DNA from 4 places in the Pectobacterium parvum genome. Region 1 is predicted to be linked to each of the others. Evidence: predicted binding sites of a transcription regulator. Region 1 holds the regulator's gene; each other region holds the start of a gene.

Region 1 (7,955 bases):
TTTGATAAATATTTTAGTTAACCGCCCATGGCTTTTAATCATAATTATATCGCAAATCCTCATTGTAATTTTAACACCATAAATTGTTTCTACAGTAATCAAAATAAAACCCCTTCTAAACTAATTGCGATTTTCGCTATATCCCGTAACTACCAAAATGACATAGCATATAAATTAAAAAATATCTAGGGTAGATTCAACCATTAGATAAACTAGGGGCGAGTTAATTCTTCGCGCCATATCTTTTTTTTGAATATTATTAATTAAATAAAACTACCAGAATAATGCAAATAATTCCTTCAAAAAATAACCGTTTTATCGTTTTTTATAATAAAAGTGGGTGAGCGATTATCCAGACTCATTCAATTCCTTAGCGTGAGTTTTCGTTCCACTGAGCGTCAGCCCCCGAAAAAACACGCTCAGTTGCGTGTGGTAAATTTGCCAGCCTTTGAAAGCAGATACCACCGAGTAGCTTGAACGCTGTTGCGAGCGTGGTGATGCAAGTTCGTTTTGACTATTTTACTTCAAGCCCAACATTGCCATGGGCTTACCATACCCAGGCAGAGAGCGGCTTCCATACCGTAGGAGACTGGCCGTAGCTGCAACGTTTATCGTTGTGGTGATTTCACTTCATCAGCGGCTTAAACAGTGTTTATCCTCGTAAGTTCGCGTTATTGTGCTACTCGTCTCAATGATTTGCGTCTGCACCGGCGTCACTTTTTCCGTGTCAACGGATGAAGGTGACACCGCAGCCGAAGAACCCATTATCTCCATGAGACATGCACCTCAACCGCTGTGTCATGAATCTGACACACCCTTTTCATGCTGGAGACGGGTACAATAGTTTCTCCGTTTTAGCCCAAATAAGAGGGTATCGAAAAAAATTGCGGGTATTACAGCGGGTATCAAAAAGGTATTTAAATTATAAATTCATTATTTATAAATAACTTAAGTAAAATATGCTGCTAATTATCGATAACTACGACTCCTTTACCTACAACCTTTACCAATACTTTTGTGAGCTTGGCGCGCAGGTTGTGGTGAAGCGTAATGATGAACTGACGCTGCGTGAGATTGAACAGCTTGCGCCTGAGCGGTTGGTTATTTCACCTGGCCCTTGTACGCCGGACGAGGCGGGCATTTCACTGGCTGCCATTCGTCACTTTGCTGATAAATTGCCTATTCTGGGCGTGTGTCTTGGCCATCAGGCGATGGGGCAGGCGTTCGGCGCGCGCGTGGTGCGGGCACGGCAGGTCATGCACGGGAAAACCTCAGCGATTGCGCATAGCGATACGGGGGTTTTCACGGGGTTGGCTCAGCCTTTGACGGTCACCCGTTATCATTCACTCATTATTGATTCCGCCTCGCTACCCGATTGCTTTGAGGTCACGGCCTGGAGCGAACATGAAGGAAAGCGTGATGAGATTATGGGGATCCGCCATCGCGCATTGCCACTGGAAGGGGTGCAGTTTCACCCAGAGAGCATTCTTAGCCAGCAGGGGCATCAGCTTTTGGATAATTTCCTTAAAATTTAGTGATATAGAAAGTTATTCTCCTCAGTAGCCGATTTAATATTGCCTGTAATTGATTTTTTATGCATATTTGTTGACTATATTTTCATTTAGATATGATGGACAGCAGAGTGAGGCAGCAAATGGCAGCAGAGCAGAAAGCAGTGACACGGGATACTCATGATAAAGTGATTTTGCCAGTTTATGCACCCGCGAAGTTTGTACCCGTGAAAGGTAAAGGGAGCCGCGTCTGGGATCAGGACGGCCGCGAGTATATCGATTTCTCCGGTGGTATTGCGGTCACGGCGCTGGGTCACTGCCATCCTGCATTGGTGAACGCGTTGCAGCAGCAGGGTGAAACGCTGTGGCACACCAGCAATATTTTCACTAATGAGCCTGCGCTACGCCTCGCCAGCAAATTGATTGATGCTACTTTTGCCGACCGCGTGTTCTTTGTTAACTCCGGTGCTGAGGCTAACGAAGCTGCCTTTAAGCTGGCACGTCACTATGGGATTAAACGCCATAGTCCGTATAAAACCAAGATCATCGCCTTCTACAATGCATTCCATGGTCGGACGCTGTTCACCGTCTCGGTCGGCGGACAGCCTAAATATGCCGACGGTTTCGGGCCTAAGCCTGCCGATATTGTTCATGTTCCCTTCAACGATCTGGCTGCTGTTAAAGCGGTGATGGACGATCACACCTGTGCGGTTGTACTGGAGCCGATTCAGGGGGAAGGGGGGATTACGCCCGCTACGCCTGAGTTTTTACAAGGCGTTCGCGATCTGTGCGATCAGCACAAGGCGCTGCTGGTGTTTGATGAAGTGCAGAGCGGAATGGGGCGCACTGGCAAACTATTCAGCTACATGCACTACGGCATTACGCCAGATATCCTCACAACGGCTAAAGCATTGGGCGGTGGTTTCCCGATTAGCGCGATGCTGACGACGGAAGAGATCGCATCGGCCATGACGGTTGGGGTACACGGCACCACTTATGGCGGCAACCCGCTGGCCTGTGCGGTGGCGGAAGCTGCGCTGGATATTATTAACACACCAGAAGTGCTATCAGGTGTGGCGGATCGCCACGATCGCTTTGTTAGTGAGCTTGAGAAAATCAATCAGCAGTGCGGAATATTCGAGCAGGTTCGCGGTATGGGGCTGCTGCTGGGTGCCGAACTGAAACCGCAATGGCATGGTCGCGCGGGCGAGTTTCTGGCTGCGGCAACGTCTCAGGGGCTTATGGTGCTGATGGCTGGGCCGAACGTAATCCGCTTCGTACCATCTTTGATTATTGATGAAGAGGATATTGCGCAGGGGATGGCGAAATTCGCTAAAGCCGTCGCGCAGGTCGTTAACGCAGCAAACTGATTATGCTCTCAAAAGATCAGCCATAAAAAAACGTAGGGAACGTTTTTCAACGTCGCTTGCGACGACCCGCAGGGTGGCGAGCAGGAAGCTCGCCATAAAAAAAGCGTGAGGCCAAGGCTTCACGCTTTTTTTATTGGTAGGGTACCGCGACAGGGGTTTAGCGAGTGCCGTAAACGACAATCGTTTTACCGTGTGCAGAGATCAGGTTCTGGTCTTCTAACATTTTCAGAATGCGGCCCACGGTTTCACGCGAGCAGCCAACGATTTGCCCAATTTCCTGACGGGTAATTTTTATTTGCATGCCATCTGGATGTGTCATGGCATCAGGTTGTTTGGCCAGGTTGAGTAGGGTTTGGGCAATACGGCCAGTCACATCAAGGAAGGCGAGGTTGCCGACTTTTTCAGAGGTAACCTGAAGTCTGTTTGCCATTTGTGCAGACAGACGCATGAGGATATCCGGGTTAACCTGGATGAGTTGGCGGAATTTTTTATAGGAAATTTCAGCCACTTCACAGGCGGTTTTTGCCCGAACCCAGGCGCTGCGTTCCTGACCTTCTTCAAACAGGCCGAGCTCGCCGATAAAATCGCCCTGATTGAGGTAGGAGAGAATCATTTCCTTGCCTTCTTCATCTTTGATTAGCACTGCGACAGAGCCTTTCACGATGTAGTAAAGCGTTTCTGCTTTTTCACCTTGGTGAATCAGCGTGCTCTTCGATGGATACTTGTGGATATGACAATGGGAAAGGAACCATTCGAGAGTTGGATCTGTTTGCGGTTTGCCGAGAACCATTCGCTATCATCCTCTGTTGTAATTCACTGCGCAAATTACAGGGGTCAGAGTTCCCTGTACGGCGTGTTTAACTGCTAAAAAAATAAAATTCAGTCTAGGCAGAATGACGTCAGGGAATATACTGAAACCTCTGTACCCTTTATTTTCCGGTTGCTGCCTTGCCGCACCGTAAAAATGGCTGGGTATGTCTGGCCAGGTCATCATCTTCTTCGTTTCTGGGTTTGTCCAGAAAAGGTCTATTCTATTTTCGTTTTAACACAGCTTTAAGGACGTGTCTTGTGTTGTCTCGCTTCAGCATGACAAAGCGCTGATTAACGCTGGTTTTTGTACAGTAACGGTATAAATTTTCAAAAAATTTTTAGTGGAGAGGCATCATGCAGGCACGGGTAAAATGGGTTGAAGGCTTAACGTTTTTGGGCGAATCCGCATCAGGACATCAGATATTGATGGACGGCAATTCCGGTGATAAAGCGCCGAGTCCGATGGAAATGGTGTTGATGTCCGTAGGGGGATGCAGCGCGATTGATGTGGTGTCGATTCTGCAAAAAAGCCGCAACGATGTAGCGGATTGTGAAGTGAAATTAACGTCAGAACGTCGGTCAGAAGCGCCGCGTTTATTCACCCATATCAATCTGCATTTTATCGTGACGGGAAAAGGATTGACCGACAAAGTTGTCGAGCGAGCCGTCGCACTGTCGGCAGAAAAATACTGCTCAGTAGCATTGATGCTGGGCAAAGCCGTTGAGGTGACGCACAGCCACGAAATTAGAGTGCTGGCATAATCCCTGTCTCTGGGCACTAATTCTGGTCACTTAAGCCTGTTATTAGGGGAAACACAGGGGGTGGTTCCCGTAGGGAGGCCTCACCCCTGTGGTCGCCCCGTGTATCTCGATGCTTATTCGATCGTTTTCCCTTCAATTAACCGCTGCACCAGCGGTGCCATGATTAATTCCATCGCCAATCCCATCTTCCCACCGGTAACGACCAGCGTGTTGATGTGGGAGATAAAGGAACCCTGCAACATAGCGAGCAGATAGGGGTAATCAATATTATCCAACCCCTGAAAATGAATCACGACGAAGCTTTCGTCCAATGAGGGAATCGATTTGGCGGCGAACGGGTTGGAGGTGTCCACGGTGGGCACGCGCTGGAAGTTGATGTGTGTGCGAGAGAACTGTGGCGTGATATAGGTGATGTAGTCTTCCATTGAGCGGACGACGGAATCCATCACCGCTTCACGCGAGTGGCCGCGCTCATTAACGTCACGAATCAGCTTTTGAATCCATTCCAGGTTGACGATCGGCACCACGCCGACGAGCAAATCGACATGCTGTGCCACGTCGTTTTGCTCGGTGACCACGCCGCTGTGCAATCCTTCATAGAACAGGATATCGGTGGGTTCTGGCATCGGCTCCCACGGCGTGAACGTCCCAGGAACCTGATTATAGGGAATGGCTTCATCGTAGGTATGAAGGTATTTACGCGTCTGGCCACGCCCGTGCAGGCCATATTCAATAAACGACTGTTCCAGCAGGCTGAAATCATTCGCTTCTGGGCCGAAGTAGCTGATGTGGCGTCCTGAATCACGCGCTTTACGAATTGCCATATCCATTTCCGGGCGGGTATAGCGGTGAAAGCTATCGCCTTCCAACTGGGCTGCGCGCAGATCAAACTGCTGGAAAATCTTACGGAAGGCCAGACTGGTTGTCGTGGTTCCCGCTCCGCTGGAGCCGGTAACCGCAATAATCGGATGTTGATGTGACATAAAGTGCGTGACTCCGTGATCGCGATGCCCGCATAGACCGAAGGCCTGCGCGCATCCTCAAAAAAGACGTAATTATCATCATTGTTAGCATGTTTGGCGCGTTCTTTCACGACTTTCGGCGTGCTCAATAAGGGGCATGTCCTCCGGAATTGAGCTGATTACGCGGCATGATATTGAGGGTTTCATGTAACTCAGACCACACCAACACCACCTCGCCAGATTGGAGTTGGCCGCGGATATCTTCCACTTTCTGCGCCAGCGAACGCTCCTGTTCGCCGTAATCGGTGCCTTCCCGCAGAACGAAAGATTCGATGATGCTATCCAGCGTTTCTGGGTCGAGCTGTTGCCAGGGAATAATCACGCTATGTTTCCTGATTCAAAGGGTTTCTGAGTAAAAACGGCTCCTGAAGAAAAAGAGTCGCTGGCCTGGTCCAAAAATGGGCTAAGCCAGTTGGGAATGCGCTGTTCCAGCCACATTTCCGGTTTCAGCAACGTTCCACCGACGAAGCCAACATGCCCGCCATGTTCCGTTAGCTGATACTCAATATTAGACGGTAACTGAGACAGATCGGGAATCACCTCTGATGTCATGAAAGGATCGTCCTTCGCATGGATGATGAGCAGCGGTTTTCGTATCTGAGGCAACAGTGGCAGAGCGCTACAGCGTCGATAGTAGTCGGCCGCATCGCGGAAGCCGTGGATACGTGAGGTAATGACGTCATCAAACTCTCGCAGCTGTCGGATTCGCTTCAACTGCGGCAACTGAATCGGTAGCGTGTCCGGGTAAGCCGCCAGCTTGCGACTGGCGTTTTGTTTCAACAGGCGCAGTAGGTAATGCTGATAGACGCGAGAGAAGCCTTGTTCCATCCGACGGCTACAAGGTTCGAGCATCAGTGGTGCAGAAACAATGACGGCCGCTGACAGGGAACAGGCTTCGCCTTGCTGCGCGAGCAGGTAGGCTAGCATGTTACCGCCGAGAGACACGCCGATGGCAGCCGTAGGTGTATCGCCCAGCGTCTCCTGCATCCAGCGCAGGAAATAGCTGGCATCGCTGGTTTCGCCGGAGTGATAAATACGCTTCATCCGGTTGGGTTTGCCGCTGCATCCGCGGAAATGCATGATGACTGCCAGCCAGCCGCGCTGCTTACAGGCATGTAGCAGGCCGTGAGCGTAAGGGCTATGAAAGCTGCCTTCCAGCCCGTGGAACAGCACCACGCGCGGTTTGTGCCGCGCCTGTTCAGGGGCTTCGCTCCAGGCCAGATCGACGAAATCGCCATCCGGTAATTCCAGTGACTGCCAGACTGGCGAGAATTGCGCATGGCGGCGGATCAGACGCGGTAATAGCGTTTGCAGATGTGGATTATGCGCGCCGCTCAGCGGACGGAAATGGTCATACATAAAGGATAGATAAATCTTGTTGTCGGCTCTTGTACGATCAATATCACACTGTTAGCTTCAATGCTGCCAGTTGGTACGACATTTGGGTCAGGAGCGCCTACAAATAATGGAACTGAGTTTATTTCTTTCGATGTTGGGGTTTTTGTGGGTAGCGGCCATCACACCGGGGCCTAACAATATGCTGTTGACCACCTCGGGCGCGAATTTTGGCTTTATGCGTTCACTGTGGCTGATGGTCGGCATCATGCTGGGCATGCAGAGCATTTTGCTGCTGGTGGCATTCGGTGTCGGTGGTTTGATTCTGATTTACCCTTCGCTGCATTTTATCTTGAAAGTCCTCGGCAGTGCCTATCTGCTCTGGCTGGCGTGGAAAATCGCCACGGCGGCTTACGAACGTCTGGAAACGTCCGTTGCACCGCCCAAGCCGATCCGGCTTTATCAAGGGTGGTTGCTGCAATTCCTGAACCCGAAAGCGTGGCTCATGGCGCTGGGCGCGGTTGCCAGCTTTAGTCTGGCGGGGGAAGGCTATAACCAGTCAGTGATCGCGATAAGCATCGGGATTGTGCTGGTCAATCTGGTGTCCGGTGTCATCTGGCTCGGATTCGGCACGATGATTGGACGACTACTGCGCAGTAAAAAAGCGTGGATTATCTTTAATGTGTCAATGGGCTTGCTGACCGCCGCCTGCGTGCTGTTGATTTGGCATTAAGGCGACGCTTTTCAGGCAACTAATATCAAAACGAGTCGCTCTGCATCATCTGCTCTAGCTGTTCCTGCGCGTCCAGCCAGGATAGCTCCGTTTCTTCCAGCTCGATTTTGACTTTGGTTTGCTGTTGCAGGCAGTCGGTGAGTTCGGCTTTACGGCTGATGTCGTAGATGGCACTGTCCGCCAGTCGGGCTTCCAGCGTTGCCAGCGTTTCCCCCAGCTTTTCCATCTGCTGCTCAAGCTTGGTTATCTGTTTGCGCAGCGGTTGCGTTTGTGTTCTCAATTCGGCTTCGCGGCGTTTCTGATCTTTTCTGCCCTGTGCGCTGTTGGCGATATTCTCTTTTGGCGTTTCATCGGCCGCATTTTCCTGACGTTGCAGGCCGACCAGCCACTGCTGGTAGTCTTCCAAATCGCC
Region 2 (7,955 bases), 310 kb from region 1:
TTATTAGACGAGCAGTAGTCATTATTATGTATTACCTAAAAGGAGTGAGACATGAGTTTAGCGAATTGGCGAATTGGCTATCGATTAGGAGGCGGGTTTGCCATCTTGATTCTGATGCTATTTACCGTGAGTATTTTTTCTTTGTCTAAATTGTCATCCTTTCAGGATGGTGCCAGAGATATCGTCAAAGAGGTTTATCCGCAAACGGTAGATGCTAATGATCTCATCGATAACGTGAATGGGCATTTTGTCGCTTATTTACAGATGCTGCTGGTATCCGGTCAGGAACAGCGTCAGGGATATGTCGATCGGATTATGGCGTACCGCAAGGAAATTAGCCGTCTGCTCGACAATCTGGAAAACAATGCCTCAGGCGAGCTTGCCCGCAAGCAGGTGGCGGTTGTTCGTGGGTTTCGTGCCGAGTTCATCAAGTCTGGCGATAAAATTATTAGTGATGCGCTGGCGGGTAATAACGACGTCGCTGTCTCGGAATTCAATAACACCCTGAACGTGATTCAGCGCAATTACCGTGACTCGGTGAAGCAGCTGGTGAATTACCAAAATGATGCGATGGATAACTCTGTCGAGACCATGGCTGCCGTATACAACAATACTCGCATGATTTTGCTGATTATTTTGGCGCTGGGTGCCGTATTTGGGGCGCTGATTGCCTGGGCGATCACGCGCAGCGTAACCCGCCCAATAGAGCAGGCTTTGCAAGTCGCAGACAGAGTGGCACAGGGCGATCTGACTTCACACATCACGGTGATCAGCAAGGATGAAACCGGATTGCTGCTGCAATCGTTGGATCGCATGAATACCAGCCTGAGCTCGATTGTCGGCCAGGTGCGTGATGGCGCGGAAACGATCTCGACGGCGGCGTCACAAATTACGGCCGGTAACCAGGATCTGTCATCGCGTACCGAAGAGCAGGCCAGCTCGCTGGAAGAAACCGCTGCCTCAATGGAGCAACTGGCATCCACCATTAAAAACACTGCGGAAAACACCCAACAGGCGACGGAAATTGCCAATAAGGCAACCGGTGCGGCGAAACAAAGCGGTGATGTCATGCTTTCCGTGACGCAAAAAATGCGCGGCATTCGTGATTCATCCCAGCGTATGGCGGAAATCATCGGTGTGATCGACGGCATCGCTTTCCAGACCAATATTCTGGCGCTGAACGCCGCTGTTGAAGCCGCGCGTGCGGGTGAACAAGGGCGTGGTTTTGCCGTAGTAGCAGGGGAAGTGCGTTCACTGGCACAGCGCAGTGCGACCGCCGCGCGGGAGATTAAGGATTTGATCGACGACTCTGTAAGCAAAATCCGTGAAGGCATGGAGCTTGTTGATACCGCTGAAGAAACGATGAGCGGATTAACGGCCCACGTGAAGGACGTACACGACATTATCAGCGAGATTTCGCAGGCCAGTCGTGAACAGAGCGACGGGATTAACCAGATGAATCTGGCGATTGGACAGATTGATACCACGACCCAGCAGAATGCGGCTCTGGTTGAAGAATCGGCCTCTGCGGCGCTGTCTCTGCAATCACAGGCTTCCGTTCTGGCGGAAGCGGTGAGCGCGTTTAAAATACAGTCGTACAGTAGTCACGCTGGGTCTTATGCGCCGATGTCGATGAGCACACCTGCTCTGTCTCTGGCGTTGGCAAGAAAATAGTAAATTTACTGCCATCGTTTGACGGCGTTGTAACGTAGCATCTATTGCCACAGGGAGGCGACAGCCTCCCTGATTCTTTTCATGTGCTATATAGCGTAAATGCGTTTTTTACTCTTCTTATTCAGTTTGTTATCCTTTACTAAGAAATATTCCCACCTCTTTGTTTTTAATATCAAATATATTTGACTATCATTTTATGTAATTGGCGCGTTATTTCTGTTAATAGCTCGTAGAGTAATATGTATTTTTCCCGATCGAAATTAACTATTTGATAGTCATTGGCTATTTATTATTTACTTTTAAATGATTTAAACGATCAAATGATAAAGATCATGGGCGGTGTGCCGATAAGATGGATAACACAGGAGCGGCCATGTCTGCATGAGTTCGGAGAGGGAAGGCCATTATTATCACCTCAATAACGTCTCTGCGGTCTTATCCGTTGTATTTGTAGCATTGTTAGATTTATTTCCACTTTTGCACCTCAACACCTGAGGGAAACGACTTGATAGCGCCTCTCATGCTGAGAGCGTGCGTAAAAATGCCTGCCTTAAGGTATCTCTGGCGCGTTAGAAGGTCTGTTCGCCTTCGGATCGCCAACCATTCTCCGCCCTGTGGTTCCATCAATCTGCGACATGTGCGCAATTGACATTGCTATGCATTACCTAAAAGGAGTGAGACATGAATTTAGCGAATTGGCGTATCGGCTATCGACTGGGAGCTGGGTTTGCCGTCCTGATTTTGATGTTGTTTGTCGTGAGCGTTTTTTCCCTGTCCAAGCTATCCGGTTTCCAGGATGGGGCCAGAGGCATTGTGAAAGAGGTTTATCCACAAACGGTTGATTCAAATAGTCTTATCGATAATGTAAACAGTATTTTGGTGGCCTATCAGCGGCTGATGCTGGTTTCAGGTGAGGATAAAATTAAGGAAAACGTCGATCGTGTAAATGAATTCCGCCAGGAAATTGGCCGCCTGCTGGATAAGCTGGAAAGCCACACTGTTGAAGAGCGTTCAATCTCTCAGCTGCGTGCTATCCGTGCGATCCGTACCGAATTTTTGAAATCCGGTGACAAAATTATCAGCGAAGTGGTGGCTGGCAATCGAGAAGCGGCGATTGAGGAGTTCAACAACAACCTGAATGTTGTCCAACGTCAGTACCGTGATGCGGTAAGACAATTGGTTAACTATCAGGATGATGCGATGGATACCTCCATTGAAGCCATGGCTGAGGTGTACAGCGAGACCCGCATTATTTTACTGCTCATTTTAGCGTTGAGTGCTGTGCTTGGTGCGCTGATTGCCTGGTCAATTACGCGTAGCGTAACCCGACCGATACAGCAGGCTTTGCAAGTGGCAGACAGAGTGGCACAGGGTGACCTGACCTCACGTATCACTGTTACCAGCAAAGATGAAACTGGATTGCTGCTGCAATCGTTGGATCACATGAACACCAGCCTGAGCACGATTGTCGGGCAGGTACGTGACGGGGCGGAAACGATCTCGACGGCGGCCTCGCAAATCGCCGCGGGTAATCAGGATTTATCATCGCGCACCGAAGAGCAGGCCAGCTCGCTGGAAGAAACGGCGGCATCGATGGAGCAGCTGACGTCTACCATCAAGAACACGGCGGAAAACACCCAGCAGGCAACAGACATTGCGAATAAAGCCTCTGGTGCGGCGAAGCAAAGCGGCGAGGTTATGGTTTCCGTGACGCAGAAAATGCGCGGCATTCGTGATTCATCCCAGCGTATGGCGGAAATCATTGGCGTGATTGACGGCATTGCGTTCCAGACCAATATTCTGGCGCTGAACGCTGCGGTTGAAGCGGCACGTGCGGGCGAGCAAGGGCGTGGTTTTGCGGTGGTAGCAGGGGAAGTGCGTTCTCTGGCACAGCGCAGTGCGACCGCTGCGCGTGAGATCAAGGATTTGATCGACGACTCTGTGAGCAAAATTCAGGAAGGCATGTCGCTGGTGGATACCGCTGAAGAAACGATGAGCGGATTAACGGGCTATGTGCGGGATGTGAATGAGATCATCAGCGAAATCTCCCAGGCCAGCCGTGAACAGAGCGATGGGATTAACCAGATGAATCTGGCTGTGGGGCAGATTGATACCACGACCCAGCAGAATGCGGCTCTGGTTGAAGAGTCGGCCTCTGCGGCACTGTCTCTGCAATCACAGGCCTCTGTGCTCGCGGAAGCGGTAAGCGCGTTTAAGTTGCAGTCGTATGGCAACGGCAAAACCGCTTCTTATGCATCGGCACCAACGCGTACGCCAACGCTGTCTTTAGCGCCAGCAGCGGCGAAAAATAAGGGCAATGACGGCGACTGGACGACGTTCTAAGGCAGTCTGTCTCTGTAAAACCGTCAAAAGGTAAAATCCCAACGCCCCCGTTGTTCGGTGGCGTTTTAGATCGTGGAATAAGACGTAAAACGAGTGAAAGTGTTACGCCACGCCGTTTTTCTGGAACCATGCCAACATACGCTGCCAGCCGTCGCGTGCGGATTCTTCATGATAGCTGGGGCGGTAATCGGCATGGAAAGCATGCCCGGCATCGGGATAGACGATGATGTCTGCCGCCGCGTTGGCCGCACGCAGCGCCTGCCGCATGGTATCGACCTGTCCTAACGGAATCCCTTCGTCTTTCGCACCGTACAACCCCAGTACTGGGGCTTCTAATTCCGTTGCGATATCGACCGGATGTTTAGGGCTATTCAGCGTTTTCTCACCTGTACACTTGCCGTACCAGGCAACGGCTGCCTTGAGCTGTGGGTTGTGTGCCGCGTACAACCAGGTGATGCGTCCGCCCCAACAGAAACCCGTTATCGCCAGCTTACTCGTGTCACCGCCCTGTTTAATCGCCCAGTTGGCTGTGTGATCAAGGTCGGACAGCACCTGAGAATCTGGAACTTTATAAACCAGCTCGGTCAGGATTCCCTGAATATTGTCATATTGGCTAGGGTCGCCCTGACGAAAATACAGCTCTGGCGCAATGGCCATGTAGCCCTGCTTGGCTAGCCTGCGGCAAACATCCTGAATGTGTTGATGAACGCCGAAAATCTCCTGCACCACCAAAACGATAGGGAGCGGCCCGTCGTGGTTTGCTGGTCTGGCGATATACGCGGGTAGCTGCTCACCCTGAGAAGGAATGGTGGTTTCGCTGGCAATGATACCGACAGAATCCGTGGTAATGATGGAGGCGGTCTGCGGTTCTACTGCTGGGGTTAGCCCCTGTGGAAGATGTTTGAAGGTCGTCTGTTCATCAGTCTTCATTACGCGCTCTCCTGTTATCGGCCAGCCGGTTTTCATGTGAAAGAGGGGTTTCGAAATCGCTATGATAAATACTATCAATGATTAAAGAATCTACACTAGAAGACAATTAATCGGCAAAAATGAATTCCCCACCCAATAAATAGTGATTTAAGTCACATTTTTTATGTATGTTGATGTTTGTTTCTTTTTCATCGGTGACTATCGTCACTTAAAAAAACGTAATGATGCGCTAGAGTCTTTTTATTGAACGGACGCTTACAGACTGCGTTGATGAGGCGTTCGGCGCGATTTCTCTGAATACCCAATTGATTGCCCGGGAGGCAGTTATGTCTACATCTGATGTGTTCCATCTTGGTCTGGTCAAGAACGATTTACAGGGCGCGACGCTGGCTATCGTCCCCGGCGATCCAGAGCGTGTTGAAAAAATTGCTCGATTGATGGATAACCCGGTACATCTGGCATCACACCGTGAATTTACGTCTTGGCGTGCAGAGTTGGATGGCAAGGCAGTGATTGTTTGCTCGACCGGTATCGGCGGTCCGTCAACGTCAATCGCGGTAGAAGAATTGGCACAGCTTGGCATCCGTACTTTCCTGCGCGTTGGCACGACGGGGGCGATTCAGCCCGGCATCAATGTCGGTGATGTGTTAGTGACCACCGCCGCCGTCCGCCTTGACGGGGCGAGCCTGCACTTCGCGCCGATGGAATTCCCAGCTGTTGCTGATTTCGGCTGTACCACCGCACTGGTGGACGCAGCGAAGGATTCAGGTATTGCCCTTCACATCGGTATCACAGCGTCTTCCGATACGTTCTACCCGGGTCAGGAGCGCTATGACACCTTCTCTGGACGCGTTGTCCGTCGCTTCCGCGGATCGATGGAAGAGTGGCAGAGCATGGGCGTTCTGAATTATGAAATGGAATCTGCCACGCTGTTGACCATGTGTGCCAGTCAGGGACTCAAAGCAGGGATGATTGCTGGAATTATTGTGAACCGTACCCAGCAGGAAATCCCGGATGTGGCGACCATGAAACTAGCAGAGACGAATGTGATCAAGGTACTGCTGGACGCGACTCGTCGTTTGTTAGCCGCTGAATAAGCACAATAATTGATGGTATTTGGGGCTGGTCATCACCGATGCCAGCCCGTATCCTGATAGCCTCTTCAGGTTCATCGGGTTAACCTGCACCGTGCTTAGCGCGTGTAATACGGTTGCCTTGCTCGCCTTTCAACCTCGCAAGGAGATGTATGACCGAACCAACGTTGCTTCATCCCTCTTTATTACCGCTGGACGGCGGAATCAACTTCCGCGATTTAGGCGGCAACCGCGCTGCTGATGGGCGGCTTATCCGACACGGTAAACTTTTTCGCTCCGGCTCGCTGGATCTACTGAGTCAGGCTGACTGCGAGCACCTTGCTGGCGTGCCGATTTCTCACGTGGTGGATTATCGGGATGCCGATGAAATTGCGCAGAAGCCCGATATATTGTGGACCGGAGCCAACTACCACGCCTATCCAGCCAATCCATTACGCCACGAAGTGACGGCTAATCTGGATTCATTGGGATCTGATGTGCTGGCAGCGTTTGATTCCCGCGCGTTTATGTTGGAGCTCTACCGCCGTCTGCCTTTCGATAATTCTGCCTATAAACAGCTGGTATCGCTGCTATTACGGCCGGATGAGGGCGGGCTGGTGCAGCACTGCGCCGTGGGCAAAGATCGCACGGGCATCGGTTCGGCGCTGGTGATGTTTGCGCTGGGGGCAGATGAGCAGACGGTGATGGAAGATTACCTGCTCACCGAGACGACGCTGACGCCATTCCGCCAGCAGCTACTGGCGCATTTATCAAAAACGCTGAATGAGAAAGCGCTGGGGCAGTTCTCTTATGTGCTGTCGGTACAGGAAGAATTCATCGTGACGGCGCTACAGGCCATCTACGAACGACACGGCTCGATCGATAGCTGGCTTGAAGTGGAATACGGTCTGGATAATCGTGCGCGGAACTATTTGCAGGATAAATACTTGGCGTGAGGTATTCACAGCGGCTTTACGATCTATCCATTATCACCGAGTGACTGATTTTTTCCGCAAAAGAGGCCGGTCAATTGACCGGCCCTTGTTTTTGATGACGGTATAGTTTTTCTAACGGTATCGTTTTGATAACGATATAGTTTTACTGCTCGCGCAATTAACCCGTATTACGCATACCTGCCGCGACACCGGCGATAGTCACCATCAGCGCCAGTTCCAGATCGGCATCCGGTTCTTCCTGCTGACGTGAACGATGCAGCAACTCAGCCTGCAACACGTTCAGAGGATCGGTATAGACGTTACGCAATGCGATCGACTCGGCGATCCACGGCAGATCCGCCATTAGGTGATCGTCGTTGGAGATCGCCAGCACAACGTTAATATCGGCGGCCAGCTGATCGCGCAGCTGTTTCCCTAACGGCCACAGCTTCTCGTCTACCAGACGCTGATCGTAATACTCCGCCAGCCACAGGTCGGCTTTGGCGAACACCATCTCCAGCATACCGATACGCGTCGAGAAGAACGGCCAGTCGCGACACATGGCTTCCAGCTGTTCCTGCTTACCGTCATCCACCACTTTCTGCAACGCGGCACCGGCGCCCAGCCACGCTGGCAGCATCAGGCGGTTCTGCGTCCAGGCGAAAATCCACGGGATAGCACGCAGGCTTTCCACGCCGCCGTTCGGACGACGCTTCGCCGGACGTGACCCCAGCGGCAGTTTACCCAGCTCCAGCTCCGGCGTAGCGGCGCGGAAGTAAGGCACGAAATCCGGGTTCTCACGCACATAGCCACGGTACATATCGCAGGACACGCGAGAAAGATCGTCCATCACCTCGTGCCATTCCTGTTTTGGTTCCGGCGGCGGCAGCAGGTTCGCTTCCAGAATTGCACCGGTATACAGCGCCAGGCTACTGATGGTGACTTCCGGCAGGCCGTACTTAAAGCGGATCATCTCGCCCTGCTCCGTCACGCGCAGGCC
Region 3 (7,955 bases), 1.5 Mb from region 1:
TGCCAGAGGGCGAGTTGAAGGACGTAGGGCACACGCTGTTTACCCGTTCATGGAGATATCATGCGCACATTGTGGCGAATTTTTAGCGGATTTTTTAAGTGGACATGGCGTCTGCTTAATTTTATCAGAGAATTTATTCTCAATATTTTCCTTATTGCTCTGATTTTAGTGGGTGTTGGGATCTACTCACAGGTAAAAACGACGCCTGAAGAAGCCACGAAGGGTGCGCTGCTGGTCGATCTGACGGGCGTGGTCGTTGATCAACCCACCGTTAACAACAAATTGCGTCAATTAGGACGCGAATTCTTCGGCGCATCGAACAACCGTCGCCAGGAGAACTCACTGTTCGATATTGTCGACAGTATTCGTCAGGCAAAGAGTGACGACAACATCACGGGAATGGTGCTGGATCTCAGCGACTTTACCGGTGCCGACCAACCGTCTATGCAATACATCGGTAAGGCGCTGCGCGAATTTCGCGATAGCGGCAAACCTATTTATGCAGTCGGCGACAGCTACAACCAGTCTCAATACTATTTGGCCAGTTTTGCCAATACGGTGTCATTGACGCCACAAGGCAGTGTTGATCTGCACGGTTTCGCGACCAACAATCTCTACTTCAAGTCCATGCTGGACAAGCTGAAAGTGACCACCAATATCTTCCGTGTGGGAACCTATAAATCAGCCGTTGAGCCGTATCTGCGTGACGATATGTCACCTGCTGCGCGCGATGCCGATGGCCGTTGGATCAATGCCCTGTGGCAGCAGTATTTAAATACCGTTTCCGCTAACCGCCAGATTACACCTCAGCAGCTCTTCCCGGGCGCGACCAGTATCCTTGCAAGCCTGCAGGCCGTTCAGGGCGATACCGCACGCTATGCGCTGGATAACAAGCTGGTCGATGAAGTGGCATCACGTTCCGTGACTGAGCAATCGCTGGTTAAAGCGTTCGGCTGGAATAGTCAGAAGAACAACTTTAATTTCATCAGCATTTACGACTACACCATCAAACCACCGGTACAAAACAACAACCAGATCGCGGTTGTGTTTGCCAATGGCGCAATCATTGATGGTCCGGAAACGCCGGGAATGGTCGGCGGTGATACCACGGCGGCACAAATCCGCGCCGCGCGCCTCGATCCTAAAGTCAAAGCGCTGGTATTACGCGTCAATAGCCCCGGTGGTAGCGTTACCGCGTCGGAGCTGATTCGCTCAGAACTGATGGCGCTCCGTTTGGCGGGTAAACCGATCGTGGTATCCATGGGCGGCATGGCGGCATCAGGCGGCTACTGGATCTCAACGCCTGCGAACGCAATCATCTCCAGCGCCAGTACGCTGACCGGTTCTATCGGTATTTTTGGCGTGATTACCACGTTCGAAGATTCGCTGGAAAACCTTGGCGTCCACACGGATGGCGTAGCTACCTCGCCGCTGGCCGATCTGTCGATTACGAAATCACTGCCGCCTGAATTCTCGCAGATGATGCAGTTGAGTATCGAACGTGGTTATAAGAACTTCGTCGATATCGTGGCGCAGGCGCGTAAGAAAACGCCTGAGCAAATCGATCAGATCGCGCAAGGTCACGTCTGGGTCGGTAGCGATGCGAAAGAAAATGGTTTGGTCGATCAGATCGGCGATTTTGATGATGCGGTGAAGAAAGCCGCTGAGCTGGCAAAACTGGGGCAATATCAGTTGAACTGGTATGCCGAACAGCCAGGTCTGCTCGACACAATGCTGAATCAGGTGAACGCTTCCGTTTATGCCCTGCTGCCCGTTGTCGTCCAGTCTATGCTGCCAGCGCCGGTCGCACAGCTGGCGGAAGTCATGCGGTCACAGCCGTCCATCATGAATAACCTGAACGACCCGCAGAACCGGTACGCATTTTGCCTCAACTGCGGAGAAGTCCGGTAGCAGTTACATCGGCCGCCCATATATACCCTAAATAATTCGAGTTGCGTGAAGGCGGCAACTGAACGAATCCCCAGAAGCTTACACCAGTAAGTGACTGGGGTGAGTAAGGGAAGCCAACGCACAAGCAGCTTGAAGTATGACGGGTATAGCCCGGTAGTAATAGTCATTACTTATGATGATATTATCGGGCTACTTTTCCCTCTATAATTCTCGGTTTAATCCTGACTCACACCACCATGCGAAAGAAATCCATTTATGTCGCCTACACGGGCGGTACCATCGGTATGCAGCGCTCCGCCAATGGCTATGTTCCGGTATCCGGTCATTTACAGCAGCAGTTGGCAAAAATGCCGGAATTCCACCGTGAAGAGATGCCGTCGTTCACGATTCATGAATATGACCCACTGATTGACTCGTCCGATATGACGCCAGCGGATTGGCAATCCATCGCGGACGATATTCAAAACCATTACGATGACTACGACGGTTTCGTGATTCTGCATGGTACTGACACGATGGCGTTCACCGCATCCGCGCTCTCGTTTATGCTGGAAAATCTTGCCAAGCCAGTTATCGTGACAGGGTCACAAATTCCGTTAGCGGAATTGCGCTCAGACGGCCAGACCAACCTGCTGAATGCGCTGTATGTTGCGGCTAACCATCCGATTAATGAAGTCGCCCTCTTCTTCAATAACAAACTGCTGCGCGGCAACCGCACCACCAAAGCCCACGCGGATGGCTTTGATGCCTTTGCCTCCCCCAACTATCCGCCGCTGCTGGAAGCTGGTATCCATATTCGTCGGCTGGCACCGGCCGTGGAATGCAGCAATTGTCCTCCGCTGAAAGTGCATCACATTACGCCGCAGCCTATCGGGGTGATTACGATTTACCCCGGCATTTCTGCTGATGTCATCAGTAATTTCCTCCGTCAGCCGGTAAAAGCGCTTATCCTGCGCTCCTACGGCGTTGGCAACGCGCCGCAAAGCCCTGGGCTGCTGCATGAATTACGTGAAGCCTCTGCACGCGGTATTGTGGTCGTTAACCTGACACAGTGCATTTCTGGGCGCGTGAACATGGGCGGCTATGCGACAGGCAATGCGCTGGCGAATGCGGGCGTTATCAGCGGATTTGACATGACCGTCGAAGCCGCATTGACCAAGCTGCATTACTTACTAAGCCAGCAAGACTTAAGCGCCGATGACATTCGCCAGTTGATGCAGCAGAACCTGCGCGGGGAATTGAGCGATAACGATTGAGTCAATCACGGAGTAGATAATGAAAAAAGCATTACTATTAGTTGATCTGCAAAATGATTTTTGTCCCAGTGGTACATTAGCGGTTAATGAAGGCGATCGCGTCATTGAGGTGGCTAACCGCGCTATTGAAGCCTGCGTCGCCGCTGGCATCGCGGTAATTGCCAGTCGGGATTGGCACCCCGCTAATCACGGCAGTTTTGCGGTTAATGCAAATACCAAAATCGGAGAACTCGGTGAGTTAAACGGGTGGCCACAGATTTGGTGGCCGGTTCACTGTGTACAGGGAACATCCGGCGCTGATTTTCATCCAGCACTGAATCAGTCGGCTATTCAGTGGGTAGTGCAAAAAGGAACTCAGTTGGAGATCGATAGCTATAGCGCTTTTTTCGATAACGGACATCGGGTGAAAACCGAATTGGATGCATGGCTACACGCCAATCACATCACTCATTTGACGATTCTTGGGCTGGCGACAGATTATTGCGTCAAGTTCAGCGTGCTGGATGCGATTGCTCTGGGCTATCACACCGAAGTTTTGGTGGATGGCTGTCGTGGCCTGAATCTTTCGCCTGATGACAGCGAATCGGCATTCAGGGAAATGGCACAGCGTGGGGCGATCCTGACGGATATGACGCAGTTTCTTACTACGTTATCTGCCGCCCACTAACGCAACGGCTACTGACAACAAATAGCGGCAGCCGTTGCGGCTGCCTGCTTATGTTTTACGCGTTGGGTTTCAGCGTAATAATAGCGTCAGCGATGTTAAACTCGCGTTTCAGCTCCTGCTTACTCTTCATCACGATTTCGCCATCAGTGCCAATCGTCATGTGCTCAGCCTGTTCGTTATAGCGAGCCTGCCACATCATCACCATTTGCAGACAGTTTTCTTTCTGCTCAGCCGTCAATGCGACACCATCTGGCCATTTGCCCAGTTCCACCGCCGTGACTAACCGTTGGTAAATTTCTGGCGTCATAACGTCGATCAGATCATTGAGTTCCATATCCGGTTTCTGCTCCGAGAAAGGTCCGATTTATTCTTACTGGGTTCTTGTGCTAAAAGCGTCTTTAATAGCTGAATCGTTTAAAGCAATCTATCATCTAGCCTATCGCCGTCGCATCTATCACAGACAGATTACCCGTCAACGCGTTCGCCATCAACGTCGTCGATGAAACTTAGTGAAGCCGAATTCACGCAGTAACGTTCGCCCGTGGTTTTCGGACCATCAGGGAACACGTGGCCTAGGTGCGCATCACACTGCCCGCAGCGGATCTCGATACGGCGCATATTGTGTGAATCGTCTTCCAGGTAGCGAATAGCCTCTGAAGAGATCGGCTGATCAAAACTCGGCCAGCCACAACCGGAGTCGTATTTGCTGTCGGAATAAAACAGCGGAGCCTGGCAGCACAGGCAGTGATAAGCGCCAGTGCGCTTGTTATGCAGCAATTTACCTGAAAACGCAGGTTCCGTACCACGTTGCTGGGTGACATAGCGCTGCATCTCTGTCAATTCAGTATTGTCGGACGGGGTACGCGAAGCGGAGTCGTTAGTCATAGAAGTCTCACAGCGGGTGCTATCAATTCAATTAATCATTGATTATAACAAAAAATTAACAACCTAACAGGCTGTTCTGGCCTAATATTAGGAATGTTATTAGCATCAATATTTAATTGTGATGCACATCACACATTGAGATTACACAGGCTTTATATGATGCATTCCGCCCTCATATCAGGCTTAGATGTTACTTAGTTACAGGGTCGAGCGGTTTTCGCACAAAGTTTGGTCATAGGTTTGACTTACAGCAACTATTGACACGATTCCGCTTGACGCTCAGCAAGGTTTTTGTAATTTTACAACCAACCTTTATTCACAAACCAATAGCTGGTGGAATATATGACTATCAAAGTAGGTATCAACGGTTTTGGCCGTATCGGCCGTATTGTTTTTCGCGCTGCGCAAGAGCGTTCTGACATCGAGATCGTTGCAATCAACGACCTGTTAGATGCTGATTACATGGCGTACATGCTGAAGTACGACTCAACTCATGGTCGTTTCAACGGCACCGTTGAAGTTAAAGATGGCCACCTGGTTGTTAACGGCAAAACCATTCGTGTTACCGCAGAGCGCGATCCTGCAAACCTGAAGTGGAACGAAGTCAACGTGGACGTTGTTGCTGAAGCAACTGGTCTGTTCCTGACTGACGACACTGCACGTAAACACATTGCTGCTGGTGCGAAGAAAGTCGTTCTGACTGGTCCATCTAAAGATGACACCCCGATGTTCGTTATGGGCGTAAACCACAAAACTTACGCTGGTCAGGAAATCGTTTCTAACGCATCTTGCACCACCAACTGCTTGGCGCCACTGGCAAAAGTTATCAACGACAACTTCGGTATCGTTGAAGCACTGATGACCACTGTTCACGCAACCACTGCAACACAGAAAACGGTTGATGGCCCGTCTCACAAAGACTGGCGCGGCGGCCGCGGCGCAGCACAGAACATCATTCCATCTTCTACCGGTGCTGCTAAAGCAGTAGGTAAAGTGATTCCTGAGCTGAACGGCAAACTGACGGGTATGGCGTTCCGCGTTCCTACCCCGAACGTTTCTGTTGTTGACCTGACTGCACGTCTGGAAAAACCAGCGTCTTACAAAGAAATTTGTGCAGCAATCAAAGCCGCTTCTGAAGGCGAGCTGAAAGGCGTTCTGGGCTACACCGAAGACGAAGTAGTTTCTACCGATTTCAACGGTGAAAAACTGACTTCCGTATTCGATGCTAAAGCCGGTATCGCACTGAGCGATAACTTTGTGAAACTGGTTTCTTGGTACGATAACGAAACAGGTTACTCAAACAAAGTTCTGGATCTGATCGCTCACATCTCTAAATAAACGTCAGCGATGATTCTGTGAAAAAAGGGCGACGTAATGTCGCCCTTTTTTATTGTTAATTGCAGATTTCTTTTTACCACGAAAAACAATCAAAAAAAGGCACTATCATGCATAACACAATTTTCTCGCTCCCCGTCACGAAGCAAATTAGCGCCGCCCTCACCCAGCGTCAGTTGGACCAATTACCTATTATCGTCGTTGACCATCCTGAAGTTCGCGCGGCAGTCGCCTTACAAGGTGCTCACCTGCTTAGCTGGCAGCCAACAAACGAAGAGCCGGTGCTCTGGCTGAGCGACAATACGCCTTTTACTCATCGCGTTGCGATTCGCGGCGGTGTCCCGATCTGTTTCCCTTGGTTTGGCCCTTTCGCCGATCCTAACCATGGTTTTGCCCGTCTGCTGCCGTGGGAATTTACCGCCCACAGCGAAGATGAACACGGCGTACAGCTCACGTTCACGCTGCAAGACAATGAAGAAACGCGCAAGAGCTGGCCGCATGCGTTCACGCTCATCGCCCGCTTCAAGCTGGGCAAGGAGTGTGGCATTGAACTGGAAGCGCATGGCGATTACAGCATTACCAGCGCGCTGCACACCTATTTCAATATCGGCGATATCCGCGATATCCGCATTGCGGGTCTGGGTGAGACATTCATTGATAAAGTGGATCAGGGCAAGCTAGCAACGCAGCAAGGCGATCTGGTCTTTACCGACCGTACAGACCGCATTTATACCCAGCCGCAAGACACCAGTGTGGTACATGATGCAGTGCTGAAACGCGCTATCGAAGTGCACCATACGCACCATAGCGATGTGGTGTCATGGAACCCCGGTGCAGAGCTCTCTCGAACGATTAGCGATATGACCGATGAGGGCTATAAAACGTTCGTGTGTGTGGAAACTGCGCGCATTAATCAACCGTTTGTCGCATCCGCCAACGCGCCAGCGCGTCTATCGACGGTTATCCGCATTAAGAAATAACCACAACTATCTATACCCTTAGCTATAAGGTGTACGGCGGCTTCGCCATACACCCCTTCTGCAAATCCTTTTACGCCAATCCTTTCGCTTCCGTTACACCACGTCCAGATGCTGTTTACGCGTCGGCGGTGGAAAGGCCTGATCGAGCTGCACGATATCTTCCGTCGATAGCACCACGTCCAGCGCTTTGGCATTTTCCTGAACATGCTTCACAGAGCTGGCTTTAGGAATCGCGATCACGCCCGGTTGACGAATTGCCCACGCCAGTAAAAGTTGAGCAGGCGTGATGTTATGTTCACCCGCAATACGGTTCACCACCGGATGCGAGAATAATCCATCACGTAAACGCTCTGCCTGCGCCAACGGGCAATACGCCATCACCGGAAGCTGCTGTTGCTGACACCACGGCAACAAATCAAACTCAATACCGCGCGAGGCCAAATGGTAAAGCACCTGATTGGTCATGCAGCGCTGTCCGCCGCTTAGCGACCAGAGCTCCTGCATATCCTCAAGGTCGAGATTGGAGACGCCCCACTGGCCGATTTTTCCCGCCTGCTGTAATCGCTCCATCGCCACAATCGTATCCACTAACGGGATACCGCCGCGCCAATGCAGCAGATACAAGTCAATGCGATCGGTTTGCAGCCGCTTCAAGCTGCGCTCACACGCCTGTATCGCCTTTTCGCCTCCTGCATTGTGCGGATAGACTTTCGACACCAAATAAACGCGGTCACGCCGGCCACGTATCGCTTCACCGACGACCTCCTCCGCTCTGCCTTCCGCATACATTTCGGCCGTATCAATCAGCGTTAACCCAAGGTCGATCCCCGTTTGCAGCGCCATCACTTCCTGCGCTTTCATTCGGGCATCTTCGCCCATGTACCACGTTCCCTGACCGATCGCCGGTACGCGAGTGTCATC
Region 4 (7,955 bases), 950 kb from region 1:
GCCCACAACCTGCTGCGGGCGGTGCGCGCCCTCTGCGATCTGGTGGATCGGCAGCGAGGAAGTATTCGACGCAAAAATCGTGTGCGGTGCGGCATGATCTTCAATCTCTGCCACCATTTGCCGCTTCAGCGCCAGATCTTCAAAAACGGCCTCAATGACGATATCCGCATGTTCAAAACCACGATAGTCCGCACTACCGGAAATCAACGTCATCAGCCGCTGGCGCTCCGTCGGCTTCATCCGCTTACTCTGAACGCGCTTGGTCAGCAACTGCCAGTTGTACTTCAGCGCATGGTTAATACCCTGTTCATTGATGTCTTTAATACGCACTGGCAACTGCCCGCGCGTCGTCGTGACGCTGGCAATCCCACCGCCCATCAGCCCACCACCGAGAATACCGACGCGGTGGATCGGCTTCGCTTCAGAAGCCGCACCGGAGGTTTTCTTTAATGCATTGGAGGCAAAGAACAGATGGCGTAGCGCGGCCGATTCCGGCGTCATCACCAGTTTGCCGAACGCTTTCGCCTCATGCCGATACCCTTCCTCACGGCCTTTTTCTATGCCCCGACGCACCACCTGAATGATTTTTTCCGTGGCCGGATAGTTGCCGTGTGTTTTCGCACGCGTTTTGCGTTTCACCATTTTGAACAGCACATGGCGAATACCCGGACTGCTCAGCAAACGCGAACGCCAGCCCAGCGGCACCGCTTTGCGTTTTCCTTTTTTGAGAATCTCGACCGCCGTCTCCAGCAGGATATCGTGCGGGACAGCCTCATCAACCAGCCCCTGCCGTAGTGCCTGACTCGCACGGAGGTGGCGACCGGTTAGAATGAGATCCAGCGCGCTATCCAGGCCAATCAGCCGTGGCAACCGCTGCGTTCCGCCTGAACCGGGAAGAAGGCCAAGCTGCACTTCCGGTAGCCCCAGTACCGTTTTTTCATCCAGCGAGCAGACGCGATAGTCGCAGGCCAATGCCAGCTCCAGACCGCCGCCCAGACAGGCACCGTGGATCGCAGCCACCACGGGAAACGGCAGCGCGGCAACCTGATCGAACGTTTCCTGCCCTTGCTTCGCCAGATTTTCTGCCTGTTCGGCGCTGCTGCACTGGTTCAACATGGTGATATCCGCGCCGGCGATAAACGAATCAGGCTTGGCGGAAATAAAAATCAGCCCTCTGAGCGTCGCATGCTGCCGCGCCTGCTCGAAGACCGAAAGAATCTGTTCTGCAAATTCGCTCTTTAGCGTGTTCACCTTTTCGCCGGGGACATCAATGCGAATCACACCGATATTGTCCGGCCGAATAGTGAGGGAAAAAGCAGTCGGACTTTCTGTTGCGGGCACTGTTTTTTCCGTTGCAGATAATATCTTTTCCGTTGCAGACGATGTTGTCACGGAGAAAGGCTGTTGATCGTTCATGGCGTCACCTCCAGTACCATTGCCGCACCCAGCCCGCCAGCCGCACAAGCGGTGGTTAATCCCAGCCCGCCGCCGCGACGACGCAGTTCATTCAGCGTTTGGGTAATCATCCTCGCCCCAGTGGCGGCAAAGGGATGCCCATAGGCAATAGAGCCTCCCAGCACATTAAATTTGTCGCGATCCACTTCGCCCAGCGCGGCGTTTCTGCCTAATTGATTCCGAGCGAACTCATCGCTGGCAAACAGTTTGAGATTTGCCAACGTCTGGGCGGAAAAGGCTTCGTGCATATCAATGAGCGTGAGATCGGCCAGCGTCACGCCAGCCCTTGCCAACGCCAGCGGGGAGGCATAAGCCGGCCCCAGCAACATATCACGCTGCACACCGATGGCGCTGAATGCATAGCTGCGCAGATAGCCTAGCGGCGTGAGCCCCAGACTTTTGGCCTTGGATTCACTCATCATCAGCACCGCCGCCGCGCCATCCGTTAGCGGTGTACTGTTCGCCGCCGTGACCGTACCGTGTCGACGATCGAACGCCGGGCGTAAGCGGGAATACTGCTCCAGTGCAGAATCATGGCGCACGTTGTTATCTTCACTCAGCGCCTTGTCATAAGGTGGGACGTAAGCCGTCATGACTTCATCACGCAGCACGCCGGATTCCCAGGCCTGAGCCGCCAGCTTGTGCGAGCGGTCCGCCAGTTCATCCTGCTCTTCACGCGTGATGCCGTAGGTTTTTGCCATTTGTTCGGCAGTATCGCCCATGCGCAGCCCGGTGGAATACTCCGCCACGGCGGGCGCAACCGGCAGCAGGTCTTTCGGGCGCAGGCCGCTTAGCAGTTTCAATTTCTGGCCCAGCGTCCGAGCCTTGTTCATATCCACCAGCGTTTTGGCCAACGCTTTACTGACACCAATCGGCAGCACGGAAGAGGAATCCGCCCCGCCAGCAATGCCGACTTCCACCGTCCCCGCCATAATGCTTTCCGCCACGTTGGAGACCGCCTGAAAGCTGGTAGCACAGGCGCGCGACACGCTGTAGGCATCGGTATGCACACTCATGCCCGTGCCGAGCACGATCTCTCTGGCAATATTCGGCGCTTCAGGCATTTGAACCACCTGTCCGAACACCAATAGTTCGATCAATTCAGGATCGATCCCCGTGCGAACCAGTAATTCACTGGTGACGAGCTTTCCTAATTCGATGGCAGGTACACCATGATAGGCTGTTGCCTGCCGGGCAAATGGGGTGCGTAATCCGCTCACGAACGCAATGCGATCGCCACGGCGGGTTATCAGAGGTAATACCTCGCTCATAAGCGCTCCTGTTAACCTAAAATAAAGTACGCGCACAACAGGTCAGACCTGATTTCATTGTTAACCAGATAGTTACATTACGCAAAGCTGCGCAACACAAAAGTGTGAAGAGCATGCGATTGTCAGCCCTGATACCAGCAATAATTCCCAGTTGGCGAGCAACAAACTAGTGCACGTTAGCCGGTATCGATGACAGATCATGAGGTCATATGCCAAGAAAGCGAACGCTTCCGATCAGCAATGCCACTGCAAGACGGTTGGCTCTGCCGTGCCGGTTGTTAATGAAAGCCATATCAGCTTCGCCCAGCAGAAAAAAACGGGGCAGCTGAACATCACTAGGTTCGCCGGAAAACTGACCATAGCTGACCCGTTGATAGGCGTTTAAAAAATAGGCAGAAAAAGTAACTCACCCTCGCATGAGTAAAGAAAACGGTCGTTTTCTTTACTTCTGTTTTCCGCTCAAACGGCACGACTGAAAAACGTTTCCTGTATTTCCAGTAAATAAAACAATGCTAATATTGAGGTCACAGCTACGAGTATGTTTACAATATGTGAGTGAAATAATATGCCGACACTAAAATCACACCAAAGAGAGTTTAAGTATGAATATAACACCTTGTATTTCCCAAGTACCACTCAGTATCAACGGCGTTGAAGGAATTAATCCTGCCGATTTATCCTCAAAAAATATTCGCGGAAGAGATATAATCATAATAAATCCGACTTGTGAGGGCGGCGGAGATCATGCCTTGGCAAAAAAAATAGCCAATATAGCTTTAGATGCAGGTTGTAGGGTAACCATATATTCACTAAATTTATTTTCATATGGTGAAAATGCGCACAATCCAAAATATCAAAACTATACCTTGCACAATGAAGAACCTCACCACATATCCCATTTAAACGACCCTCTTTTTATCATCTCCCCGGTGGGGATTGCTAAAACAAGCATTCTGGAAAAACACTTAAAAAAAATATGTGAAGAATTCAAATTCCAAAAAGATGACATTATCCTTATAGAGGAGATGGATCTACTCGATAGTAATAGTCAAGAATTAAACAACTATAATGACATGCTAAAAAAAATTGGGTTCACTAACATTAGCATAAATAAACTTGGATTTGATAGCGGATCTATAGGGTACATACCTACAGATGAAAGAACAATTAATGAAATAAAATCCAGATTTGAAGGTGAATTGATAAATTTATTTGATAGCTACAATGTAACTCTTTCAAGGGACAATAGTTATCACCTAGCGTACATTAGCTCAGACACTTATGTTACCGGATCGCAGGTCTTCATTGCCAACACACTCAGCGAAATAGTCGAAGATGAAAGAAGTGCAACTTTCATCATGAGTCTGCGGGAACTTCATACCTCGAGAATCACCGTTCTTACTAACGGGATAGAAAACATTCTGAAAACAAAAAATGAGGAATTTGACTACGCATCTCTCTTTTCCAAGGCCACAATTACTGTGATAAACTCTGATAGCGGTAATATTGAAAGACAAAATATTTTTACTGGTAGTGGAACAAAAAAAATAAAAATTATTATAACAAATAAATTGCCAAAAAATATCTATGATGATTTCCTAATATTAGCTGACACTGGGATGGCTAGTGGAGATCAGTCTCTTAGTGATTATCTCACTATAAAAGGGAAATTCCCTTATTATGACATGCAGCCTTGGAAGGCTCCTTTGGTGAAGTCTATAAAAAAACTCGGTGGTCGGGATTTAGAAAAACACCTAGACAATAGAATTACTGGGAGAAAGCCATTCACAGGAGAAATAATATCATCTTTAAAATCAAACATAACACAACAAACCTTAACCCCAGAGCAACTGACAAAAGTAAACGAGTTAGATAAAATAATATCATCCAATACAGCAGAAAAATATATTTGTGAGTTAATTAAATCCAGAATGAAAAATATTAAATCAACGGGATTTTAACGTCTGCATTATCCCATTGATATGTAAGCGCCCCGTGAAAGACGTCTTGAGAAGATTGTTTTTCTGGTAACAATCGCGTCCATCTAAATATTGATGGACGCGAACGATGAATTCCGGGACAAATGACGTGACCTGCTATCGGGCTATTAGGGGTCTGAAGCCTAACCGAGTTTGTCCCTGAAAGCTGGCGCAGGGTGGTGATTACACCTGCGGGTATTGACCGGCAGTATTATGAATTTTGTGCGCTCAGCGAACTTAAGGGAGCGTTGCGCTCCGGGGATATCTGGGTTAAAAGCTCGCGCCGCTACAAAAATTTTGATGATTACCTCATACCCGAAAAGGACTTTGACAAACTCACACTGGCGCTGCCACTGCCCGTACCTGCTGATTATCATGAGTACATTACCAGCCGTATGACTCTGCTTCAGTCCAGACTTGAAGAGGTCAATACCATGGCTGCCCTTGTTGCGTTCTGTTCGCGGATCAGGGATCTCCACGACAAGAAGCGGTTTATCAAAGGGAAGCTCGCTGCAATGGTTTCCACGTTATATTCCGGTAGCTCATCAGCCAGTCGTGGGGCACCGTGCCGCTGTTTGGCGTTGATGTTGTCTGGCTCTGTTACTTGCTGCGCCAGTTATAGAGCTGGGATTCATACAAACTGAATTCACGAGCAGCGACAGCAACACCGATGCGTACTACAAGCTTCAGGGCTCCATTGCGGAATTCAGGCGTATGTTGCTTACGTGGCTTTTTACTGGTTGATACGGATTTTGCCATGTGAGCTACCCCAGGTAGAGAGTTTACTCACTTAGTCTCGTGTCCACTATTGGCGGGTAAAATCAGGTTACCGCCAGCGTTGAGCTTGTTGAAATCGGCCACAGGACACTTGTCTTTTGGGTCACTTGTCATGATGAAAACGGACTGATTGGTGAAGGAACTCACCAGCGCGCAATCATCAACGTAGAGCGCTTCATGAAGCGTTTGTAGGAGAAATAAAGCGAGTCTGGCAGACTCTGCGATAACGCAATGCCTGCCAGAAGGAAGACTTAACGCAGGCCGAGCTGGAAAATCATCGTTTCAGCCTGGCAGCTGAACGTGAAATCAATGTCCAATTTAACGCCGCCGCCTACATCTTCCAGCGTGCTGGTGATTTCGCAAGGTTCGGATTCTACCGCTCGCGCTTTTTCCGTCAGGGCGGCCAGTGCTGCTTCCGCCTCAGCACGATCGCCGAAAACGTTGCTGTAAGACGCCGTGCAATCCGTGTTATCCATAATTGTGCCGACATCGACACAGCAGCAGGCTGCGGTTTCTTCAGCGCTGCATTTGTTGATTACGTTCGCCATACTACTTTCCTCTTAAAACGCGGGAGATATATACTCGTCATACTTCAAGGTGCATGTGCGTTGTTCAAAACGCTAACGTTTTGTCCTGCAACTCGAATTATTTAGCGTATATGATCCAGTTCAAATATTTTTATCTTCCTCATATTTTACTCCCTCATCCCGAAGCAGTACCAGCACTTCATGCTGACCAGTAATTTTAGTGATATCAATCACATTACGGTGTTGTGCGGCAGTAAAGACCGAGTAATATCTCTTCACACAAATTAACCAAAACGTTAAGCAGATCTAAATTTTGCATCATTCCGGACATATTTTTAACACACCATCGCAACATTGTCGGATTCCCAACTTATACTTTGCCAACTGGTCTGATTTGTCAGGCTGAGTGCGCCCCCTACAATGCGCGTCCCTTGTTACTTCGTGTAACAAAGTTAAATAACAAGCATATAAAGAGGTTTTGGTCATGAACCAGAAAAACCTGTTCAAACAATCCACAATTGCTGTTGCGGTGGCCCTGTTTTCAGCAAATGTGTCCGCGGCTGGCTTCCAGCTAAATGAATACTCATCATCTGGTCTGGGACGCGCGTTTTCTGGTGAAGGTGCCGTAGCCGATAATGCGACCTCCGGTAGCCGTAACCCGGCGACCATGACCATGTTTGACCGCCCGTCTTTCTCCGGTGGTGTCACCTATATCAACCCGGATATCGATGTTCAGGGGAAAAACTCCCTGACCGGGCAAGATACCAGCGCCAAAAATATCGCACCACACGCCTGGGTACCGAACCTGCATTTCATCATGCCGCTGAATGAACAGTGGGCAATTGGTGCTTCCGCCACCACTAACTATGGTCTGGCGACTAAATTTAATGATAACTATGCAGCAGGTTCTATCGGTGGAGAAACCGACCTGTTGACATCAAACCTGAACCTGAGTGCCGCGTATCGCCTGAACCAACATTTCAGTTTTGGTTTAGGGGTTAACGCGGTTTATGCCGATGCCAAATTTATTCGGCGCGCGGGTGAACTGGCTAATGTTCCTGCCGGTGCGGGTGGCGCTCAGGGTGCCGTTGCGGGCCCGTCTTCAGAGATGGCTCGTCTGGAAGGTAAAGAATGGGGATACGGCTGGAACGCCGGTATTCTGTATGAAGTGGATGACAATAATCGCTTCGGCCTGACCTATCGTTCCAAAGTCGATATCGATTTCAATGGCGATTACAGTAACCAACGCACCGCTGGACCTGGTGCCCTCAATGGCGCAACAGTACCGGGTCAATTAACACTCAATCTGCCAGAAATGTGGGAAGCATCTGCCTACCACCGTGTAGCGCCGAAATGGGCAGTTCACTACAGCCTGACCTACACCAGTTGGAGCCATTTCCAGGAACTGAAAGCGACAGGTAACGGTGGCAACACGCTGTTCCAGAAAGAGGAAGGCTTCCGTGATGCCTACCGTATCGCACTCGGCACCACCTACTATCATGACGATAACTGGACGTTCCGTAGCGGTATCGCGTTTGATGATAGCCCAGTACCAGCCGACAGACGTTCTATCTCTATTCCCGATCAGGACCGTTTCTGGTTGAGCGCAGGCACCACCTACGCCTTCAATAAAGACGCGTCTGTTGATGTTGGCGTGTCTTATATGCATGGTAAGCAAGTTGATATCAGCGAACCGATCTCTGATAGAGCAGGTTCTCCAAGTTACAACTTTACCTCCAAAGGTAAAGCCTGGCTGTACGGCGTGAACTTTAACTATGCGTTCTAAATAAAGAATGGCGTTCTAAGTAACGTACGAGTTTATAAATAAAGCACGCGTTCTATTGCTATCAGTCAGAACGTGATAAAGCAGGTAAGGCAACTTACCTGCTTTTTTATTGCCCTAATGTAACAAGGCGAAGAACCTCAAAAGATTCGTGTTAGTTTTA

Evidence for each region. Region 1 encodes CRP, which controls carbon source genes, mostly activating them, when cyclic AMP is high. Its sites were predicted from a motif close to ATGTGANNNNNNTCACAT; they were not measured.
Region 2: udp (uridine phosphorylase) is a predicted target of CRP. The motif match lies at 5,088-5,105, and genes of this name have one in related genera.
Region 3: msrB (peptide-methionine (R)-S-oxide reductase MsrB) is a predicted target of CRP. The motif match lies at 4,836-4,853, and genes of this name have one in related genera.
Region 4: LOZ86_RS07425 (YfcZ/YiiS family protein) is a predicted target of CRP. The motif match lies at 6,139-6,156, and genes of this name have one in related genera.

What each region holds. Positions count from the first base shown of each region.
Region 1 is NZ_CP087392.1:701,149-709,103, forward strand. Features, by position in the region: gene LOZ86_RS03090 (aminodeoxychorismate synthase component II) at 960-1,535, shown strand; gene argD (bifunctional acetylornithine/succinyldiaminopimelate transaminase) at 1,655-2,881, shown strand; gene crp (cAMP-activated global transcriptional regulator CRP) at 3,039-3,671, opposite strand; gene LOZ86_RS03105 (OsmC family protein) at 4,046-4,453, shown strand; gene LOZ86_RS03110 (phosphoribulokinase) at 4,567-5,436, opposite strand; gene LOZ86_RS03115 (YheU family protein) at 5,561-5,797, opposite strand; gene LOZ86_RS03120 (hydrolase) at 5,794-6,834, opposite strand; gene LOZ86_RS03125 (LysE family translocator) at 6,941-7,543, shown strand; gene LOZ86_RS03130 (ABC transporter ATP-binding protein) at 7,569-7,955, opposite strand, start outside.
Region 2 is NZ_CP087392.1:388,578-396,532, forward strand. Features, by position in the region: gene LOZ86_RS01735 (methyl-accepting chemotaxis protein) at 52-1,674, shown strand; gene LOZ86_RS01740 (methyl-accepting chemotaxis protein) at 2,356-4,017, shown strand; gene LOZ86_RS01745 (dienelactone hydrolase family protein) at 4,120-4,947, opposite strand; gene udp (uridine phosphorylase) at 5,274-6,044, shown strand; gene LOZ86_RS01755 (tyrosine-protein phosphatase) at 6,194-6,976, shown strand; gene ppc (phosphoenolpyruvate carboxylase) at 7,134-7,955, opposite strand, start outside.
Region 3 is NZ_CP087392.1:2,242,035-2,249,989, reverse strand. Features, by position in the region: gene sppA (signal peptide peptidase SppA) at 61-1,911, shown strand; gene ansA (asparaginase) at 2,148-3,167, shown strand; gene pncA (bifunctional nicotinamidase/pyrazinamidase) at 3,187-3,834, shown strand; gene LOZ86_RS10180 (YeaC family protein) at 3,890-4,168, opposite strand; gene msrB (peptide-methionine (R)-S-oxide reductase MsrB) at 4,300-4,719, opposite strand; gene gapA (glyceraldehyde-3-phosphate dehydrogenase) at 5,062-6,057, shown strand; gene LOZ86_RS10165 (D-hexose-6-phosphate mutarotase) at 6,165-7,034, shown strand; gene LOZ86_RS10160 (aldo/keto reductase) at 7,128-7,955, opposite strand, start outside.
Region 4 is NZ_CP087392.1:1,656,111-1,664,065, reverse strand. Features, by position in the region: gene fadJ (fatty acid oxidation complex subunit alpha FadJ) at 1-1,416, opposite strand, end outside; gene fadI (acetyl-CoA C-acyltransferase FadI) at 1,413-2,726, opposite strand; partial or broken gene LOZ86_RS07445 (DUF4158 domain-containing protein) at 2,932-3,054, opposite strand; gene LOZ86_RS07440 (hypothetical protein) at 3,329-4,687, shown strand; partial or broken gene LOZ86_RS07435 (hypothetical protein) at 4,855-5,145, shown strand; partial or broken gene LOZ86_RS07430 (transposase) at 5,309-5,464, opposite strand; gene LOZ86_RS21510 (thioesterase, FlK family) at 5,558-5,674, shown strand; gene LOZ86_RS07425 (YfcZ/YiiS family protein) at 5,734-6,030, opposite strand; gene fadL (long-chain fatty acid transporter FadL) at 6,494-7,795, shown strand.